DNA from 2 places in the Novosphingobium oxfordense genome. Region 1 is predicted to be linked to the other one. Evidence: predicted binding sites of a transcription regulator. Region 1 holds the regulator's gene; the other holds the start of a gene.
The links. The regulator LexA, encoded in region 1, represses DNA repair genes until DNA is damaged. The targets are predictions, from matches to a motif close to GTTCCNCNCTTGTTCT.

Region 1 (9,699 bases):
GCCCTGGCAAATCTTGTGGCGATTCCGTTGACGACATTTATCGTCATGCCGCTGGTTGCCTTTGCTCTGTTGCTAGACGTTGCAGGGCTGGGCGCGCCGCTTTGGTGGCTTGCCGACCACGCCATAGCCATTCTTCTGGACATCGCGCACGCCGTGGCCGCGCTTCCCGGTGCCGTGCGATTTATGCCCGTCATGGGAGGTGCGCATTTTCTGCTTTTTGTAGTGGGTGGATTGTGGCTGGCGCTATGGTCCGGGCGAGTGCGATGGTTCGGCTTGTTGCCTGCCTTGGCCGGGGCTGTGGGATTGGCGTTTCTGACACCGCCAGATATTCTCGTGGCCGGTGACGGGCACTACATTGGAATGGCTGTCGGCAGTGAGGCGCGACTTGCAACCCTGCGCGAAAGCAAAAGCGGCTATGCCATGGACAACTTCATGGAAATAGCGGGCCAGCGTAACGCTCCCTTGCTATTGACTGATCAGCCTGAAGTTCGCTGCAATCAGGATTTTTGCGCGGTCAGGCTTCTGCGCGGGGGGCGAACCTGGCATGTTCTCGTCGCTCGCAGCACCGCTTACGTTCCAGTGGCTCAACTGTCCCAAGCCTGCCGACGCTCTGATATAGTCATTGCCGATCGCCGCCTGCCACAAGGCTGTCAGCCACGCTGGCTTCGCATCGACCGGCCAATGCTCAAGCGAACCGGCGGGATCACCATCGATCTTGACGGGCGGACGTTCCGTACTGTTGCAGAGCAACAGGGTGAACATGGCTGGTGGCATCAATGAGGAAGGCTGGCCGGAATCGCCTGCCAATCGGGACCTGCCTCCTCGCCGGGGCGTGGAGGCAGGCAATTCAAAATCAATGGTAACGGCGCAGAATGCCAGCCAGCTTCCCTTGAACCTGCACCTCGCTCGCGCCGTAAATCTGCGGTTCGTAAGCTGCGTTCGCCGGGTCAAGGCGTACCTGCGGCCCTTCTCGGCGCAGATATTTCAGGGTGGCCTCTTCACCCCGGATCAGCGCGACGACGATTTCGCCGTCACGGGCGGTGTCCGTGCGCTTCACGAGGGCAAGATCGCCATCGAGAATGCCCGCCTCTATCATCGAGTCGCCCGATACTTCGAGCGCGTAATGATCGCCTGACCCAAGTAGGGCGGCGGGAACGGGAAGCATCGACTGACCTTCGATCGCCTCGATCGGTACGCCGGCGGCGATCCGTCCATGCAGCGGGATCTCGATCACATCGTTGGCAGCTTCCAACGCACGCGGCGCCGGTCGCAGTGACGGGGGCGTCTCGCGCGGTGCTGCAGTGGTTGCGGACTTGCTGCTGAGATCGTCGGGTGCCCGAAGCACTTCCAGGGCGCGGGCACGATTGGGCAGGCGCCGGATGAAGCCGCGCTCTTCGAGAGCCGAGATCAGGCGATGGACGCCGGACTTGGACTTGAGGTCGAGCGCTTCCTTCATTTCCTCGAAGCTGGGCGAGACGCCACTCTCTTCGAGCCGCACCTGGATGAACCGGAGCAATTCGTGCTGCTTGCGCGTCAACATCTGGCCTGCCTCACCTGCTTCGCCGCAAACCGCGGCCATGTTCCCTTCGCGAAGAACACTTGCAGGTCCGTTCGCGAACAATGAGGGAACAATTAAGCAACGAATGTGGTAACGTCAAGCAATACCGCCATTCTGGAGCAAGTAGACCCAGACCGGATCGCCAATCGCTGCAGGCGGCGCATGGGGTGGGCGGTCTATCAGCACATTGCTTGCCGCTAGCGAGGCCAGCGCGCCGCTGTCTTGCAGGACTTGCGCGGTCACGTTTTCACCGTCCCACAGGCCTCGCAGGAATTCGCGCCGGTCACCGCTCTCGGGAAGAGGGCTCCCTAGCCGGGTCAGGATCGGCATTGCCTTCGGCTTTGCCGCGCCCAACATCGCGCGCAAAACGGGAAGCAGGAAGTGGTAGGCTGTGACGAGGCTGGACACTGGATTTCCGGGCAGCCCGATAATCAGTTGCCGGTGTGACCCATGCGTCCTGGTCGCGACAAGGATGGGTTTGCCGGGCTTGATCGCCACCCGCCAAAAATCGATTTCGGCGCCCCATGCTTCGAGTGCCGGGCGAATCAGGTCATGATCACCGACCGAGGCGCCGCCGCTGGTGACAATCACATCGGCCTCCGCCGCGCTCTCGAAAGCCTGGATCAGTGCGTCCAAGCGATCTTCCACGGGGCCGATATGGTCGACCCGCACCGGCATACTCCGCGCGAGAGCCGCAAGCATTGCGCCGTTGCTGGCGGGGATTTGATGGGGTTCGCACTGTTCGGGATCGGACGCGAGTTCGTCACCACTGTCGATCGCCACGAGTTGGGGTATGCGGCGTACAGGGAGGTGCTTATGGCCGGCAGCCATGCCCAAGGCGGCTTGCATGGGGCCGATGCGGGTACCGGCGGGCAAGACTTCTTTGCCTTCGGGAAAATCCATGCCGCGACATCGCACATGCTTGTCGGCGGGTGAGGGGGCATCGCCGGCCAATGTGATGCGACGACCATCGCGAACAAGGTCTTCCTGCAGAATGACCGCTTCGGCGCCAGCAGGGATCAGGGCTCCGGTCGAGATTCGCACCGCCTGGCCCGGCGTCACGACATCGCCGTAAGGATGCCCTGCTGCACTTTCGCCGACGACCTGCCAGGGTCCGGCCAGATCACCGGCCGTGACGGCATAGCCATCCATTGCAGACACATCGGCAGCGGGCTGGGTGCGGCGCGCCAGCAGCGGCTCTGCCAGGTAGCGGCCGATCGCGCCTTCCATGTCCACGCGTTCGATGGGGAGGGGGGCGACCAGCGCCAGCAGGCGCGCCTGGGCTTCTTCGAGTGTCAGCATGGGCGGCCGCGTCATTCCGCAATTCCTTCCGCAACCCAGTGGCCGGACTTTCCGCCGCGCTTCTCGATGAGGCGGATGCCGCCGATCACCATGCCTTTGTCAAGAGCCTTCGCCATGTCGTAGATTGTCAGGAGTGCAATGGAAATTGCTGTTATTGCCTCCATTTCCACGCCAGTTTTGCCCGAGAGAGACGCCGTTGCCGTCGCACGGATGGCGTCGTTTTCGAACGTGAAATCGACGTTGACGGCATCGAGCATCAATGGATGGCACATGGGGATGAGGTCGGCCGTCTTCTTGGCGGCCATGATGCCGGCGATGCGTGCAGTTCCAAGGACATCGCCCTTCGGGGCATTTCCGGCGCGGATGGCCTCCAGCGCTTCCGCCGACATGGAGATCCGACCTGACGCGACAGCAAGCCGACGGCTCTCGGCCTTGGCGCCGATATCGACCATGCGCGCGGTTCCGTCCGAATCGATATGCGTAAGGCTCTTGGTCATTTTTTGCCTGTCGTTCGGGCTGCAAGGTGACACGGTTGACACAGTTTACACGGTCCTGAAGCAAAATTCGCGTCCGGGCCGGATTGGCGGATTCGTGCGCTTTCATGAGGAGATACGAAGCCGATCATGGCCATTCGATGGCAGATTTCGCAGGGATAGGACAGTAAGGCCGCGATGATATTCGCAAGATCGGTCAGGTCTGTCAGCGATGGTCGTGGCAAGACGGGTTCTATGACGCAAACCTCGAAATCATCTGAGCTTTTCCGAAAGCGCTACTTGGACAGGATGGCGCGTGTGATCACGCGGATCGAAGCCGAGCCGGATGCCGAGCATGATCTCGAAACGATCTCAGATTGGGCCGGATTTTCGCCGTTTCACTTTCATCGCCAGTTTCGTGCGCTCACCGGTTTGCCGCTCCAACGTTTCGTGCAGCTTTCGCGGCTGCACCGCGCGGGTATGCAACTGGCTTTCCGGCCGGGCACGCGGGTGATCGATGCGGCAATGGATGCCGGATACGAAACGCCGGAGGCATTCACGCGGGCTTTTCGGGCTCGACTTGGGCAGGCACCCTCGGCCTTTCGCGCGTCATGGCAGGCGATGAGCGAAGCACTTCAGGAAGCAAGGAGCAGAACCATGACCGATGCCGACACTGCAGACATCGAAATTCGCGACTTCGAGCCCGTCCGCGTGGCGGTGATGGAGCATCGCGGCGATCCCGGCGGCATTGGCGATACGATCCGCCGCTTTATCGAATGGCGACGCGAAGTCGGATTTACACCGAAAAAATCTCGTACTTTCAATGTATTCCCGACCGATCCTCGCGCGGATCGCGAGTATCGAGTGATGCTTTGCGCGTCGGTTCCGGGATGGTTCAATGGCGATGAGGCTGCAGGTGTATATCTCGCGGAAATCCCAGGAGGGCGTTGTGTGCTCCTGCCGGAGAAGGGGCCAGCCATGGACCTCGAAGAGCCGGCCTTGCGGCTCTATCGCGATTGGTTGCCGGCGAGCGGCGAAACCTTGCGCGACTTTCCGCTCTTCTGTGAGCGGGTACGCCTCTATCCGCAGTTTTCCGCGGCAGAGGCGCTTACCGAATTGATGTTGCCGCTGACCTGACGGTTAACGACCGGTCAGCAGCGCGCGCGTTGCCGCTTCGACGTCAGCTTCACGCATCAGGCTTTCGCCGACGAGGAAGGTTCGAGCACCGCAACCTGCGAGTCTTTCGAGGTCGGTGTGCGTGTTGATGCCGCTCTCGCTGACCAGCAGCGTGCCTTCGGGCGCGAGCGGTGCCAGGCGTTCGGTCGTGGCAATATCCGTTACGAAGCGCTTGAGATCGCGGTTGTTCACGCCGATCAACCGCGATTTCAGCCGGCTTGCGCGCTCCATTTCAGACTCGTTGTGAACTTCGACGAGGCAATCCATCCCGCGTTCGTGGGCGGCGGCCTCAATCTCGGCCATTAAGACGTCATCGAGCGCGGCGACGATGATCAGGATCGCATCGGCGCCGATCGCCCGAGCTTCGGCGACCTGCCAGGGATCGACCATGAAGTCCTTGCGGATCACCGGCAGCGTGCAGGCCGCGCGGGCATCCATCAGGAAGTCCTCATGTCCCTGAAAGTACGGTGCATCGGTCAGGATCGAGAGGCAGGCTGCACCACCGCGCTCGTAGGCAACGGCATGCTCGGCGGGACGGAAATCAGGCCGAATCAGTCCTTTGGACGGCGATGCTTTCTTGATTTCTGCGATCAGCGCGAAACCGTTCTCGGCTTTGGCGCGCAGGGCGGCCTCAAAACCGCGTGGGGCGGTCTGGTGCGCAGCGTGCGCGTCGAGGTCGGCCATCGTGGCCACGGCCTTGCGCTCGGCAACTTCCTCGCGCTTGGTGTCGCAGATCTCTGTAAGCTTGTCGGACATTGTAACCCTCTCGCGCGGCTCAGGCCTTGAGCGCGGAAATCCAGCAGTTGAGCAGGGCGTTGGCGAGGCCCTTGTCGATGGCTTCGGCGGCTTCTTCGACACCTTCGCGCCAGGTATCCACCTCGCCCGCGACGATCAGCGCGCCGGCGGCGTTGAGCAGCACGGCATCGCGATAGGGGCCATGTTCACCCATCAGCAGGCGGCGGAGCGCGTCTGCATTATGCGCAGCGTCGCCGCCCCGGATGGCACCGACCGGTGCGATCGCCAGGCCGACGTCTTCGGGTGAAACACGGCGCATGGAGAGTTCGCCGTTCTTGATCTCGGCCACTTCGTTGCCGCCGGCTAGGCTCAGTTCGTCGAGCCCTTCATCGCCGGAGATGACGAAGGAGTGCTCGCTGCCAAGGCTCATGAGGGCTTCGGCATAGATCGGCACATAAGCGGGGCGAGCAATGCCGACGAGTTGGCGGCGCACGTTAGCCGGATTTGCCAGCGGGCCCATCAGGTTGAAGATGGTGCGGCGGCCGATCGCCTTGCGGATCGGCATGATGCGGCCCATCGAAGGGTGATGGCGCGCAGCGAAGAGGAAGCAGATGCCGAGGTCGCCCAGCGTCTCTTCCGCGGTTTCGGCTGCACGGTCGAGATTGAGCCCCAGCGCCTCCAGCGTATCTGCCGCGCCGGCCTTGGAACTGGCGGCGCGGTTGCCGTGCTTGGCCACCGGCACGCCGCAGGCGGCAACGACCAGCGAAACCGCTGTCGAGACATTGAGCGTGTGGTGCCCATCGCCGCCGGTGCCGCAGACGTCGATGGCGTTTGCAGGCGCTTCGATCGGGATCATGCGACTACGCATGGCGCGGGCGGCGCCGGCGATCTCGCTTGCCGTCTCGCCGCGTTCGGTGAGGGCTAGGAGGAAGCGGACGACGGCGTCGTCACCTACGCGCCCATCGAGGATGGCGCCGAAAGCCTCTTCGGCTTCGGCTTCCTCGATGGGGTGGAGAGGGTCGGGCAGAATCATGGTCGTCATGCCGTTGCCAAACCGGTGTCGAGACGGGCGGGGAGTTTTGGATCCATTCCGCAACTGCGCAGGAAGTTCGCCAGCATCGCGTGGCCGTGTTCGGTGGCGATGCTTTCCGGGTGGAACTGCACGCCGTGGATCGGCAGGGAGGCGTGGCGAAAGCCCATGACGTGGTTGTCGTCGGAACGGGCGTTCACCACCAGCGTCTCGGGAATATCCTCGACGATCAGCGAGTGGTAGCGCGTGGCGGTGAAGGGGGAGGGCAATCCGGCGAAGACGCCGGTGCCGTCATGGGTGACGGGTGACGTCTTGCCGTGCATCAGCCCGCCGCGCACGACCTTGCCGCCGAAGTACTGGCCGATCGACTGGTGCCCCAGGCACACGCCCAGCAGCGGTTTTCCGGCGTCCGCCGCCGCGCCCACGAGGTCCAGGCTGATGCCGGCTTCGTTGGGGGTGCAGGGGCCGGGCGAGATCAGGAACCCCTGCGCGCCGCTGGAAATGGCCTGACCGGCCGAAAGCGCATCGTTGCGCACCACTTCGACTTCGGCGCCCAGTTCCATCACGTAATGGACCAGGTTCCAGGTGAAGCTGTCATAGTTGTCGATGACGAGGATCATGGCCTGTCCTTTCCGTTAGAGCCCTTTGCGCTTTTCTCGACGACGATCAAGGGGCCGAGCGGCGGTCCGCCGTCCACGCGCCCATGTTCGGGGTCCCACAGTGAGGACACGCTGCCGTCGAGGAACAGCGCGTTGGGGCAATCCAGCTTGTCTCGGAACAGCCGCGCCAGCTTGCCGAACGAGACCGGCTCGTCCGAGATGACGAAGTGCGCGCGGCCTTGCCGGTCTACGCCCACGGCATTGCGCAGCTTGAGCGACTGGCCGTCCGCATCGATCTTCGGGTGCAACGTGCCGTCGATCACCAGCATCGGGCCCGACTGGGTGCCGAAGTCCGGTCGGTTGTTGATGTGGCCGGCGAAGTCCTCGCTCGTGCGGATCTGCCAGTGGCCGGCAGCATCGCCGAAGAACACGCCGTTGGGCAGGAGGTGGAAATTACCCCAGCCCTTATTGGTGTTGATCGCATGGATGCGCTGGCCCTCGATCACGGCATAACCGATGGGTTTGCCATCCGCATCGAACATGCCGCCGTTCATCGCGAAGGCGACCGCCGGGCTGCCCGAGGGGCGACTTACGGCCAGTTGCGACAGGCTGCGATAGGGCGCGCCGTTCTGCGGCCCTAGCACGAGGTGGATCGTGTGGCGACCGGGCGTGGCGGTGCAGTGCGTGAAACTCGCGCCTTCGAACGAAGCGCCTTCGCAGGGCGGCGGAGGCGGGGCTTCCGCCTGCCTTTGCTGCTGCTGGGCGCCCGATGAACAGGCGACGAGTGAAAACGCAGCCGCCAGAGCGGCGCGCTTCACTGTCCGGAACCCGTCACTGGCCGAAACCCGGTTCTCCGGCGACGCGGATCGCTTCGCGTGCGGCGGCGAACAGGGCGCCGGACTTGGCTTCGCATTCGCGCTGCTCATAGTCCGGATCGCTATCGGCAACGATGCCGGCGCCGGCCTGTACGTGCAGCACGCCATCCTTCAGCACACCGGTGCGAAGAACGATGCACGAATCGACCGAGCCGTCAGGCGCGAAGTAGCCGACGCCGCCGGCATAGGCGCCGCGCGTTTCGGGTTCGAGGCTGGCGATGATCTCGCAGGCGCGGACCTTGGGGGCGCCGGAGACGGTGCCGGCCGGGAAACCCGCGAAGACAGCGTCGATGGCATCGTGCTTCTCGGTGTCGAGTCGGCCGATCACGTTCGAGACGATATGCATCACATGGCTGTAGCGCTCGATCGTGTAGCTGTCGGTCACTTCCACGGTGCCGGCGGCGGAGACGCGGCCCACGTCGTTGCGGCCAAGGTCGAGCAGCATCAGGTGCTCGGCGCGTTCCTTGGGATCGGCCAGCAGGCTGACTTCGTTGGCCTTGTCTTCGGCTACCGTGTTGCCGCGCGGGCGGGTGCCGGCAATCGGGCGGATCGTCACTTCACCTTCGCGTACACGCACGAGGATTTCCGGGCTCGATCCGATTATCGCGAAGCCGGGCAGGTCGAGGAAATAGAGGAACGGCGAGGGGTTCACGCGGCGCAGCGAGCGGTAGAGCGCGACCGGTGGCAGCGGGAATTCGCAGGTGAAACGCTGGGCCAGCACGATCTGGAAGATGTCGCCCGCCTCGATGTAGTCTTTCGCGCGGGTGACCATCGCCTTGTAGTCTTCGGCGGTCATCACGGGCGTTCGCACCGGCTCTGGCAAGTCCGCGATGGCGGGTGAGGCGGGAACCGGGGCAGTCAGCTTGCGCAGAGCTTCGTCGATCCGCTCGGCAGCTGTTTCCACGAGGCTTTCGGGCACGCCGTTTTCAGGCCAGAGCGGAGCAACGCAGAACAGTTCGTCACTCAGCCGGTCGAAAACGAGGATTACCGAGGGGCGGACGAACAGCATGTCCGGCAATTCGAGCGGGCTTTGCGGCGCGCGGGGCAGCTTTTCGACAAGGCCGATCGTCTCGTAGCCGAAGTAGCCGACCAGGCACGCCAGTGCCTTAGGGAGTTCGGCCGGAACGTCGAACCGGCACGATTCGACCAGGCCGCGCAGTTCAGCGAGCGCATCGCCAGGCAGGGGCTCGAACGCCTCGCGGTCATGCTGCCACTTGCGGTTGATCGCGCAGGCATGGCCCTCGGCCCGGAAAACGAGGTCCGGATCGAGGCCCAGCAGGCTGTAGCGACCGCGCACGGCGCCGCCTTCCACCGATTCGAGCAGGAAGTCGCCGCGCCCTTCGGTGAAGAGCTTGAGCGCGGCGCCCACCGGCGTTTCGGTATCGGCGACGAGGCTGCGCCAGAGCAGCGCGGGCTTACCCTCGCGCAGCCGTGACAATGCCTCTTCGCGATCCGATTCGCGCTTCATGCCGATGGGTGTCCTTCTTTTTCTGGGAGTATCAGTTGGCGGCGGCGGTACCGGCGAGCTGTTCGCGCACCTTCTTGATCGCCGCGTCGTGCTTCTGGGCGCCGACCTGCTTGCGGATCGCGTTGGCAAGCGCATCCGTATAGGCCGAGCCAAGCTGGCTGGAGAGTTCGCGCTGAGTGCCCTTCACCACAACATCGTTCTCTTCGGCCGGGGTCTGGACGTCGTTGAGTGCAACCACGAACCAGCCACGTCCGGCACCGGCCGACTGCACCTTCACGGTGCCCTTGGCCATGTGGAACATCAGCGAGACCGGGGGCGGAACCTGGCGGCCCTGGCGCATGGCTTCGGTCAGCATCGCGCGGGTCATTGCCACATCCTGCGCCGGCGGCAGCGTCTTGCCCAGGGCAGCGACCGCTTCGTTCAGCGACTTGCCGCCGCGAACCGCTGCCATGACCTTGAGGGCGGCGGCCTTGGCGTCCGTCG
Region 2 (9,699 bases), on a different replicon from region 1:
GTGCGCCAGAGGCCCATCACCGTGGCGTCGACCGTTAGCTTCTTCATCGGCGTGATCGTGGCGGTAGGGCCCACGGTTATGAGGTTGGCCCGGCCCAGTTCGCCGTTGATCGTCAGCGGACGGGCGAACAGCTGATAGTATGTGTTCATCCGGTTGTCGGACTTGTTCTTGTCGCCCGATCCGATCTCGAACCGCATGCCAAGGCGCGGGGCGGCGGGTAGCGAGAGGCCGTAGCTGGCGTACGCAGTCAGAAAGCCGGCGCGAACGGTCTGCTGGCCCCAGTGTCCGGTCTGGCCGATACCTTCAACATCCCACTCCAGCTTTTCGTGCTTGCCGCTGAAACGGAGCGAGAAGGTATCGCGGTCCTCCGCCGCAGCGCCGGCGTCATACTTCGCGATGGGCCGCCTCGTGTGGACCCACAGCCCCTCCAGCCTTGCGCCGGAAAGCATCCAGCCCATGTCGCGGGCCACGCGCGCGCCCCAGAAGGGCGCATCGTAATTGGTGCTATTGTCGAAGGCTGTGGTCGTCTCGGTGATCGTGAAGCCGCCCAGCACTTCCGCGTCCCACGGCCCGCGCGTGTAGCGGATGCGCGCTGCATCGAAAGAGCGGCGAACGTTCGGCCCATCGCGCATGTCGAACAGGCGAAAGCCGCCGATGCCAATTTCCTGCCGGCCGACGCGGAAACTCAGCGTGCCGTCGCCAGCCGGGGCATGTACTTCAATGAAGGCCTGGGCCAGATCGATCGTCTTCTTGTCCGAAACGAGTTGCTGGCCGCTATAGCCGGCCTGCAACCCGCTCTTCAGTTCGCCGAACACGCGCAGATGATCGCCCAGATGCAGGTCGGCCCAGACGCGGATGCGCTGTTCGAAGTTGCCGTCGTCATCCTGCTTGCCGCCGCCGAAGCGTTCCTCGTTGCGCAGTTCGAAGCGCCAGCGCAGTTCGCCGCCAAGCGTAAGGTAACTGGCGTCCGTCAGCGGAATGTACTTGAGATTGGCCCAGAGTCCCTTGCGCTTGGCCGGATCGGCAAAGTCGCTGTAATCCTCGTCATAAGGCAGCGCCTGCGCGCGCGGCGTGCGCTGAAGCTGGACGTCCGAACCCATCGGCGGGTTCTCCACCGCGGCCTTGGAAAGATCGGTGGGCGCAGTGGGCGGCACGGGCAGTGTCACGCGCGGCGGTTGTGCGGGTGTCGTCGGGGCAGGGGCCGTCGGCACCTGTTGCAGTTCGTCCTGAGGGGCGGGCATTGCAGGCGCAGCCGTAGCCGCGGCCAGAACCAGAAGGCTGACCATCGTCACTCTCCGATGATGTGCGTGCGAAAGCGGGTGGGAAGCCGATGCGGCTTTCCGTTGGCGCTAGAGCGTTTTCTAATCAGGTGGAATCACCTGATGACTCGGAAAACGCGCCAAACCAAAAGCTTAGAGCAGTTGATCCGATGCAATCGGATCAACTGCTCTAGGCCGACGGCGCTACGACTGCGACAATCCGGAGCGGGCGAGTGAATTCGGCGCGGGAATTCCCGCGAGGGTCATGGCGACCACGGCATCTTCTCCATCAACATTTCTTGTTTTATCGGGTGCCACCGCGTGGACGCGGAATGCCCCTGCCGATGGAAATATCGTCTTGCGGCCCGCATGGCCAAGACCAATGCAGTATGCGTCCGATACCCGGCCCGTCACGGCGCCGGATGGCAAGTCACCCGAATGCCCATAGGACTTACCGCCCTTCAGCCGCGGAACGGGTTGCGCGGAGGATGGATGGAACATATAAAGAACAAATGTCCCGAACATCCCCCCTTTCGATCAAGGAGCGCCTCGAAATTCTGGCTGACGCGGCCAAGTACGATGCCTCTTGCGCATCGTCCGGGACGGCCAAGCGAAACAGCAGCGACGGACGCGGGCTGGGATCGACGGAGGGCATGGGCATCTGCCACGCTTACGCGCCGGACGGACGCTGCATTTCCCTGCTCAAGCTGCTGCTGACCAACCACTGCATCTTTGACTGCCACTACTGCATCAATCGCAAGAGTTCCAACGTCCGCCGGGCGCGCTTCACGCCGCAAGAGGTCGTGGACCTCACCCTCTCTTTCTATCGCCGCAATTATATCGAGGGGCTGTTCCTTTCCTCGGGCATCGTGAAATCGTCGAACCACACGATGGAACAACTCGTCGAAGTTGCCCGGATCTTGCGGGAGGAGCACGATTTTCGCGGCTACATCCATCTGAAGACCATTCCTGAGGCGGATCCCGAATTGCTGGCGCAGGCCGGGCTATGGGCGGACCGCGTCTCCATCAACGTGGAACTGCCCACCAGCGATGGCCTCGCCCGTCTCGCTCCAGACAAAAATGGCCCGGTGATCGAAGGCGCGATGGGCACGCTTTCAGGTGCGATAATAGAGGCGCGGGATGCGCAGAAGCGCTTCACCAAGGCGCCGCAGTTCGCGCCCGCCGGGCAATCGACGCAGATGATTGTCGGCGCGGACGGGGCCAGCGATGCGCAGATCGTCGGCAAGGCCAGCACGCTTTACGATCGCTTCGCGCTGAAACGGGTCTACTATTCGGCCTTCAGCCCGATCCCCGAGGCTAGCGCCGTCCTGCCGCTGAAACGCCCGCCGCTTATGCGCGAGCATCGGCTTTATCAGTTCGATTGGCTGATGCGCTTCTATGGCTTCGCGCCGCAGGAGGTGCAGCAGGCGGCGGATGACGACGGCATGCTGCCGTTGGACATCGATCCGAAGCTGGCCTGGGCGCTCAAGTTCCGGGGGCGTTTCCCGATCGACCTCAACCGCGCTCCGCGAGAGGCGATGCTGCGGGTGCCGGGGCTGGGGGTAAAGGCGGTGGATGCGATCCTGATCGCCCGCCGACATCGGGCGATCAGGATCGAGGACGTTGCGCGGCTGACCGTTTCCGTGCGCAAGCTTCGTCCTTTCGTGGTGACGGCGGACTGGCGCCCGACCCTGCTGGACAGCGCGGACTTGCGCGCCCGACTGGCTCCCCCGGCCAAGCAGATGGAACTTTTCGCATGATCGCGGCCGAACTGGCCGAGCCGGACGATTTCGAGGCCTGGCGTGACGAGGCTCGTCGGCTGATTATGCAAGGGGTGGCGCCGGAAGACGCGGCATGGAGCGATGGGACCGGGGCGATGGATCTCTTCGCCGGACCTTCGCCGGTGCAAAGCGGCTCTTGGCGCGAAGTTCGTGCCAGCCTCGCGTTCATGGATCTGGCCCGAAGTGCTGTTCTTCATGTAGATCCAGCACGGCTAGGCTTGCTGTATCGCATCTTGTGGCGTTTGCAGGATCGACCGCGCCTGCTCGACGATGCGGCCGATCGCGATGTGGTGGCGCTGGAGCGTCTGGCGAAACAGGTAAGGCGCGACATCCACAAGATGCGGGCCTTCGTCCGCTTCCGGGCGGTGACGGACGAAGATGGCGGCGAACGGTATGTCGCCTGGTTCGAACCGGAACATCGGATCGAGCGTGCCAATGCCGCGTTTTTCGTCAATCGTTTCGCCAGCCAGCGCTGGTCGATCCTGACCCCGCGCCTCTCGCTCCACTGGGACGGTGCGGCTTTGTTCGAAGGTCCCGCCGCAGCGCGCGGCGATGCCCCGGCCGAGGACGCGATAGAGGACTTGTGGCTGGGCTATTACCGATCGATCTTCAATCCCGCCCGGCTGAAGGTGGGCATGATGGTCAAGGAAATGCCGCGCCGCTATTGGAAGAACCTGCCCGAAGCGAGCCAGATACCGGACCTGATCGCCAGCGCACACAAGCGCGAGACGGCGATGATCGACACGGGCACCGACCTTTTCGCGCAGGAACCGGCGCCTCTTAGCCTCGGCGGGGTGGCGGAAGGGATCGCTCGATGTCGCCGCTGCCCGATCGGCTGCAATGGAACCCGCGCGGTGATGGGAGAAGGGCCGGAATTGGCCGAACTCATGATCGTGGGCGAACAGCCCGGCGACAGTGAAGAGCGCGAACATCGTCCCTTCGTCGGGCCGGCCGGCCAATTGCTAGACCGCGCGCTTGGCGAGGCGGGGATCGATCGGAGCCGGGCCTTTGTGACCAATGCGGTAAAGCACTTCAAGTTCGCGCCGCGTGGAAAGCGGCGCCTGCACCAGACGCCGACGGCCAACGAGATTGACATGTGCCGCTGGTGGCTCGACACCGAACGTGCACTGGTAAAGCCGAAGGTCATCCTGGCCCTGGGCGCAACCGGTGCGCGCGGTCTATTGGGCCGCACACCCGCCATCGGCCGAGAGCGCGGTCAGGCGATCGCGATGGCTGATGGAAGCACGGTTTGGTTGACAGCCCACCCCAGCTATCTCTTGCGCCTGGAAGGCGATGCCCGCGAGCGCGAACATGCCCGGTTCGCCGAAGATCTGGCCGGGTTGGCGCGTATCTTGGCAACCATCACGATCGAAGCGACGCACCGTTCGTAAATTGGCGGGGCGGGCGTTGCATCCGGGGGCGTAATGAACCGCGAAGGATGATCTGGCTGTTTCCGGTGCTTCTTTCTCCATAATCATGTGGCTGCCCTTTGCGGGCGGGAACCTTTTGGAGATGAATGAGTTGGGGCGATCTGACAGGGTAACGGATCGAGATGAATGACGGGGGATACAACGGTGGGATTTGGTTCGGCTGGCCGGTCGAAGAGCTGGTCCGTTGCCGGATTGATATTGGGGCTGGGCTTTTTCCTCGTCAGCGCGTGGGCTGCCTATTCGAACATCCAGGATATCCAGGATGCCGATGAAGCCATTCGGCATACGCACGAAGTGCTCATCGCGCTCGACGATCTCCTTTCCACCACGCAGGACGCGGAGACGGGGCAGCGCGGATATCTGCTGACCGGTGCCGACAAATACCTTGAACCTTATCTCGCCGCCGTTGCGGCGCTGCCGAACCGGCTGTCCAAACTGGCCAGCCTGACCAGCGACAATCCCGTGCAGCAGGCCAGTATCGCGCCCTTGCGCCGGCATATCGACACCAAGTTGGGAGAGCTGCGCGAAACGATCGACCTTCGCCGATCCAGCGGGTTGGCTGCGGCCATGACCGTCGTTACGGGGGATCGCGGAAAGCAGTCGATGGATGCGATACGCAGCCAGGTCGAGACGATGGCGCGGGAGGAACTGCGGCTAAGGCAGCAACGCGTTTACGAGATGAACCTTGCGTCCCAGGCAGCGATCACCAGTTGCATCGTCTCGGGTTTGCTGGGTGGCGGGCTGACGATCGCGATCTTCATTCTGTTGCGGCGCAACGCGCGCAGTCAGGAACGCAGGCAATGGTTGCAGTCCGGCCAGGTCGGACTGGCCGAGGCCATGCGCGGCGACAAGTCGGTCGAGCGGCTTGGCGAAGACATTCTTTCGCATTTGGCCGCCTATACCGGCCTTGAGGGCGGGGCGCTGTTCAAGGGAGAGAATGGCCGGTTCATCCGCGTCGCAACGCGCGGCGTTCCGCAAGACGCCGATATGCCGGCAGCCTTCAATCTCAAGGAAGGCCTGCTGGGGCAGGTTGCAGAAGATGCCCGGCCGATGGTGCTGCGGGACGTGCCTTCCGGCTACCTTACCATAGGTTCGGCATTCGGTCGCGACCGTCCCCGACACCTTGTGATCGTTCCGGCGCTTGCCGACGGTGTCGTCAACGCCGTCATGGAACTTGGCTTTTTCAAGACGGTCGATCCGCAATTACTCGAACTCCTGGAAGAGGCCGCGCCCGCGATCGGCATAGCGCTTCGCTCGGCACGATTCCGGGCCCGCCTTGAAGATGCGCTTGAGGAAACGCGGCGGCAGGCCGGCGAATTGCAGGCGCAGAGCGAGGAACTGCGCGTATCCAACGAGGAGCTTGAGGAGCAGGGCCGCGCGCTCAAGGAATCGCAGACGCGCCTGGAACAGCAGCAGGTCGCGCTGGAGCAGAACAACAGCCAGCTGGAGGAGCAGGCGCAAACGCTGGAAACCCAGCGCGACGAACTCGAACGGTCAGCGGCCGGGCTGGAAACCAAGGCGCGCGAGCTGGAACAGGCAAGCCAGTACAAGTCCGACTTCCTTGCGAACATGAGCCATGAACTGCGCACGCCGCTCAATTCCTTGCTCATTCTGGCAAAGTTGCTGGGAGATAATCCGCAGGGCAATCTTTCCGACGAACAGATCAAGTTCGCCCAGACGATCGAATCCTCCGGGAACGATCTGCTGACATTGATCAACGACATCCTGGACCTGTCGAAGATCGAGGCGGGACATGTCGATATCCGTCCCGAAACGGTGGCCTTGCAGCGGCTAACCGCGGACTTGCGGCAGGTGTTCGAACCTGTAGCTAAAGCACGCTCGCTCAGCTTTGACATCGCGCTTGCCGAAGATTGCCCGCGCACCATCGAAACGGATCGCGTGCGGCTTGAGCAGATCCTCAAGAATTTGCTTTCGAACGCCTTCAAATTCACCGAGCGTGGCGGCGTTACCTTGGCAATCGGCGGCGGGGGAGAGCAGGGCATTGCCTTTGCCGTGCGCGATACCGGGATCGGCATATCCGCGCAGCAGCAGTCCACTATATTCGAGGCTTTTCACCAGGCCGACAGCACCATCAGCCGCAAGTTCGGGGGCACCGGGCTGGGGCTTTCGATCTCCCGCGAACTGGCGCGCCTTCTGGGGGGCAGGATTGCACTGGAAAGCCGTGAAGGCGAGGGCAGCACCTTCAGCCTGCGTCTGCCTGCGGCCTACGATGCCGGCGCCATTGCTTTGCCGGCTGCGAGGGCAACGCGACCGGTGGAGGTTCCGGCCATCCCGGCAGCGAAGGCGCCAGCCGCGCCCATGGCCTCTGCATGGAGCCTGGAGGACGATCGCGGTGCTCTGTCGGAAGGCCATCGCGTCCTGCTCGTGATCGAGGACGATGCGGTGTTTGCCAGGATCGTCTGCGATCTTTCGCGCGAACTCGATTTCCGGTGCATTGTCGCCGGGACGGCGGAAGAGGCCATGAAGCTTGCGCACGAATTCCACCCAAGCGCCATCGTGCTGGATCTCGGCCTGCCGGACCAGTCTGGCCTTACCGTGCTGGACCGCCTCAAGCATGACGACCAGACGCGGCACATCCCGATCCATGTGATCTCGGCGGCGGACCAGAGCCAGACCGCGCTGTCCCTCGGTGCCGTTGGCTATCATATCAAGCCGGTCAAGCGAGAGGAGCTTGCCGAAGTGCTGGCGGGGCTTCAGGCCAAACTTGCCTCGCGCATGCGCCGCGTGCTCATTGTCGAGGACGACGATATCCAGCGCGACGCGGTCTCGCGCCTGCTGGTTTCCGACGATGTCGAGACGGTGGGCGTCGGGTCGGCCGCAGAGTGCCTGGAACAGCTTCGCCTCCAGACGTTCGACTGCATGGTGCTGGACCTCTCGCTGCCGGACACGTCCGGTTTCGCCCTGCTCGAAGCGCTGAGTGAAGAGGGCGAACACGGCTTCCCGCCGGTGATCGTCTATACCGGTCATGAACTTTCCGCCGACGACGAGCAGCGGCTGCGCCGCTATTCCAGTTCGATCATCATCAAGGGGGCCAAATCGCCCGAGCGCCTGCTCGACGAAGTCTCGCTCTTCCTGCACCAAGTAGTGTCCGAATTGCCGCCCGAGCGCCGCCGCATGATCGAGCAGGCCCGGCATCGCGATGCCGCGCTTGAGGGGCGGCGCATCCTCATCGTCGAGGACGATGTGCGCAATATCTACTCGCTGTCGAGCGTGCTCGAACCGCGCGGCGCCATCGTCGAGATTGCCCGCAATGGGCAGGAGGCGATCGATACACTGGCAAGCGCTGGCGAGGACGCTTCGTCCCCGATCGATCTCGTGCTGATGGACGTGATGATGCCGGTGAAGGACGGCCTCACCGCGACGCGGGAAATTCGCGCCGATGCCCGCTGGGGCAAGCTGCCGATCATCATGCTCACCGCGCAGGCCATGCCCGATGACCAGCAACGTTGTCTGGAGGCGGGTGCCAATGATTATCTGGCCAAGCCGATCGACGTGGACAAGCTGCTTTCGCTTGTTCGCGTATGGATGCCGCGATGAGGAGGCCTTGTGCGCGACGGGGTTGAGGATCTGGAGATCGAGCTTCTTCTGGAGGCGCTCTACCAGCATTATCACTATGACTTCCGGCACTACGCCCGTGCGTCCATCAAACGGCGTCTGACGGAGGCGCGGGCGAGGCTGGGCTTTGCAAACTTTTCCGCCATGCAGGAGGGGCTTCTGCATGACGGGAGAACCCTGCCGCGCCTGCTCAATTACCTGACCGTGCAGGTGAGCGAGATGTTTCGCGATCCCGGCTATTATCGGGCGCTGCGCGAACAGGTCATTCCCCATCTTGCCACCTATCCTTCCCTGAAGGTCTGGGTCGCGGGGTGCAGCAATGGGGAAGAGCTTTATTCGCTTTCGATCCTCTTCCGGGAGGAGGGCTTGGCTGACCGTACGATCTTTTATGCAACCGACATCAATCCGGAAGCGCTGCGCGCGGCGGAGGCTGGCTTCTATCCGCTGGACCAGATCAAGAAATATACCGAGAACCACCAGAATTCCGGCGGGCGCACATCCCTTTCCGACTACTACATGGCTGATTACGGCCGGGCGGTCTTTGACAGGAGCCTGCGCAGTCAGGTGGTCTTTTCCGACCACAGTCTGGTGACCGACGCCGTCTTTGCAGAGATGCACCTCATATCCTGCCGCAATGTGCTGATCTATTTCGACCGGCCATTGCAGGATCGCGCCATTGGCCTTTTCCGGGATTCGCTTGCACGGAAGGGCTTCCTGGGGCTTGGCTCCAAGGAGAGCCTGCGTTTCTCGCAGCACGCCGGTTCGTTCGGGGACTTTGTGAGCGAAGAGAAAATCTATCAGAGGCTGGACGGATGACGCCGAACCCGGTCGAGGCCGTCGTCATCGGCGCATCGGCGGGAGCCGTGCAGGCCTTGCTGGAGATCCTGCCGGCGCTGCCCGAAACATATCCGCTGCCGATCCTCATCGTCGTGCATATCCCGCCCGATCGCGCCAGCGCATTGCCGGACCTGTTCGCTGCGCGTTGCCGTCTTCCGGTCAAGGAAGCGGAAGACAAGGAAATCGCGCTACCCGGCGTCGTCTATTTCGCGCCCGCCGATTATCACCTTCTTGTCGAGAGCGGCGGATCGCTTGCCCTGTCGGTAGATGACCCGGTAAATTACTCGCGGCCGGCGATCGATGTTTTGTTCGAGAGCGCTGCCGATGCTTTCGGCGCTGCACTGGCAGGGATCGTGCTGACCGGGGCAAACCATGACGGCGCGGCGGGTTTGAAGGCGATCGCCGAGGCTGGCGGACTGGCAATCGTCGAAGATCCGGCTAGCGCCGCCAGCGCGGCCATGCCGGCTGCGGCTCGGTCGGCCTGTCCGACCGCTCTGGTGCTAGACCTGCCGGGCATCATCGATTGCATGCGGCGGCTGGCGGCGGCCACCTGACCAAGCGCTGGAATTGCCTTCCGTGAGACGCGGGGGCGATCATGCGTGGGGCTGGCGGCGATCCCGATTGAGTTTTTGCACCTGCAATTCCACTTCAAGTCTGGATCGATTGTAGCGGGATTGGACGATGACTTCGCGTCGCAGCCTCATAAGGATGACCCTGGAGGAAATTCGCCAATATCTGGATGAGCAGCGCCGCATCATCGTCGTTACGATCGGCCCGGACGGCATGCCCCATCCTGTCCCGATGAACTACGGCATC

Region 2: WBP07_RS32445 (putative DNA modification/repair radical SAM protein) is a predicted target of LexA. The motif match lies at 1,754-1,769, and genes of this name have one in related genera.

The regions. Positions count from the first base shown of each region.
Region 1 covers NZ_CP147005.1:1,437,959-1,447,657, reverse strand. The annotation lists gene WBP07_RS06665 (ComEC/Rec2 family competence protein) at 1-780, shown strand, start outside; gene lexA (transcriptional repressor LexA) at 854-1,540, opposite strand; gene WBP07_RS06655 (molybdopterin molybdotransferase MoeA) at 1,655-2,875, opposite strand; gene moaC (cyclic pyranopterin monophosphate synthase MoaC) at 2,872-3,357, opposite strand; gene WBP07_RS06645 (GyrI-like domain-containing protein) at 3,643-4,470, shown strand; gene trpC (indole-3-glycerol phosphate synthase TrpC) at 4,474-5,265, opposite strand; gene trpD (anthranilate phosphoribosyltransferase) at 5,285-6,277, opposite strand; gene WBP07_RS06630 (anthranilate synthase component II) at 6,283-6,894, opposite strand; gene WBP07_RS06625 (phosphodiester glycosidase family protein) at 6,891-7,691, opposite strand; gene WBP07_RS06620 (anthranilate synthase component I family protein) at 7,705-9,216, opposite strand; gene WBP07_RS06615 (SurA N-terminal domain-containing protein) at 9,248-9,699, opposite strand, start outside.
Region 2 covers NZ_CP147008.1:2,281,539-2,291,237, reverse strand. The annotation lists gene WBP07_RS32450 (alginate export family protein) at 1-1,286, opposite strand, end outside; gene WBP07_RS32445 (putative DNA modification/repair radical SAM protein) at 1,772-3,019, shown strand; gene WBP07_RS32440 (UdgX family uracil-DNA binding protein) at 3,016-4,431, shown strand; gene WBP07_RS32435 (response regulator) at 4,597-8,028, shown strand; gene WBP07_RS32430 (CheR family methyltransferase) at 8,038-8,862, shown strand; gene WBP07_RS32425 (chemotaxis protein CheB) at 8,859-9,437, shown strand; gene WBP07_RS32420 (pyridoxamine 5'-phosphate oxidase family protein) at 9,592-9,699, shown strand, end outside.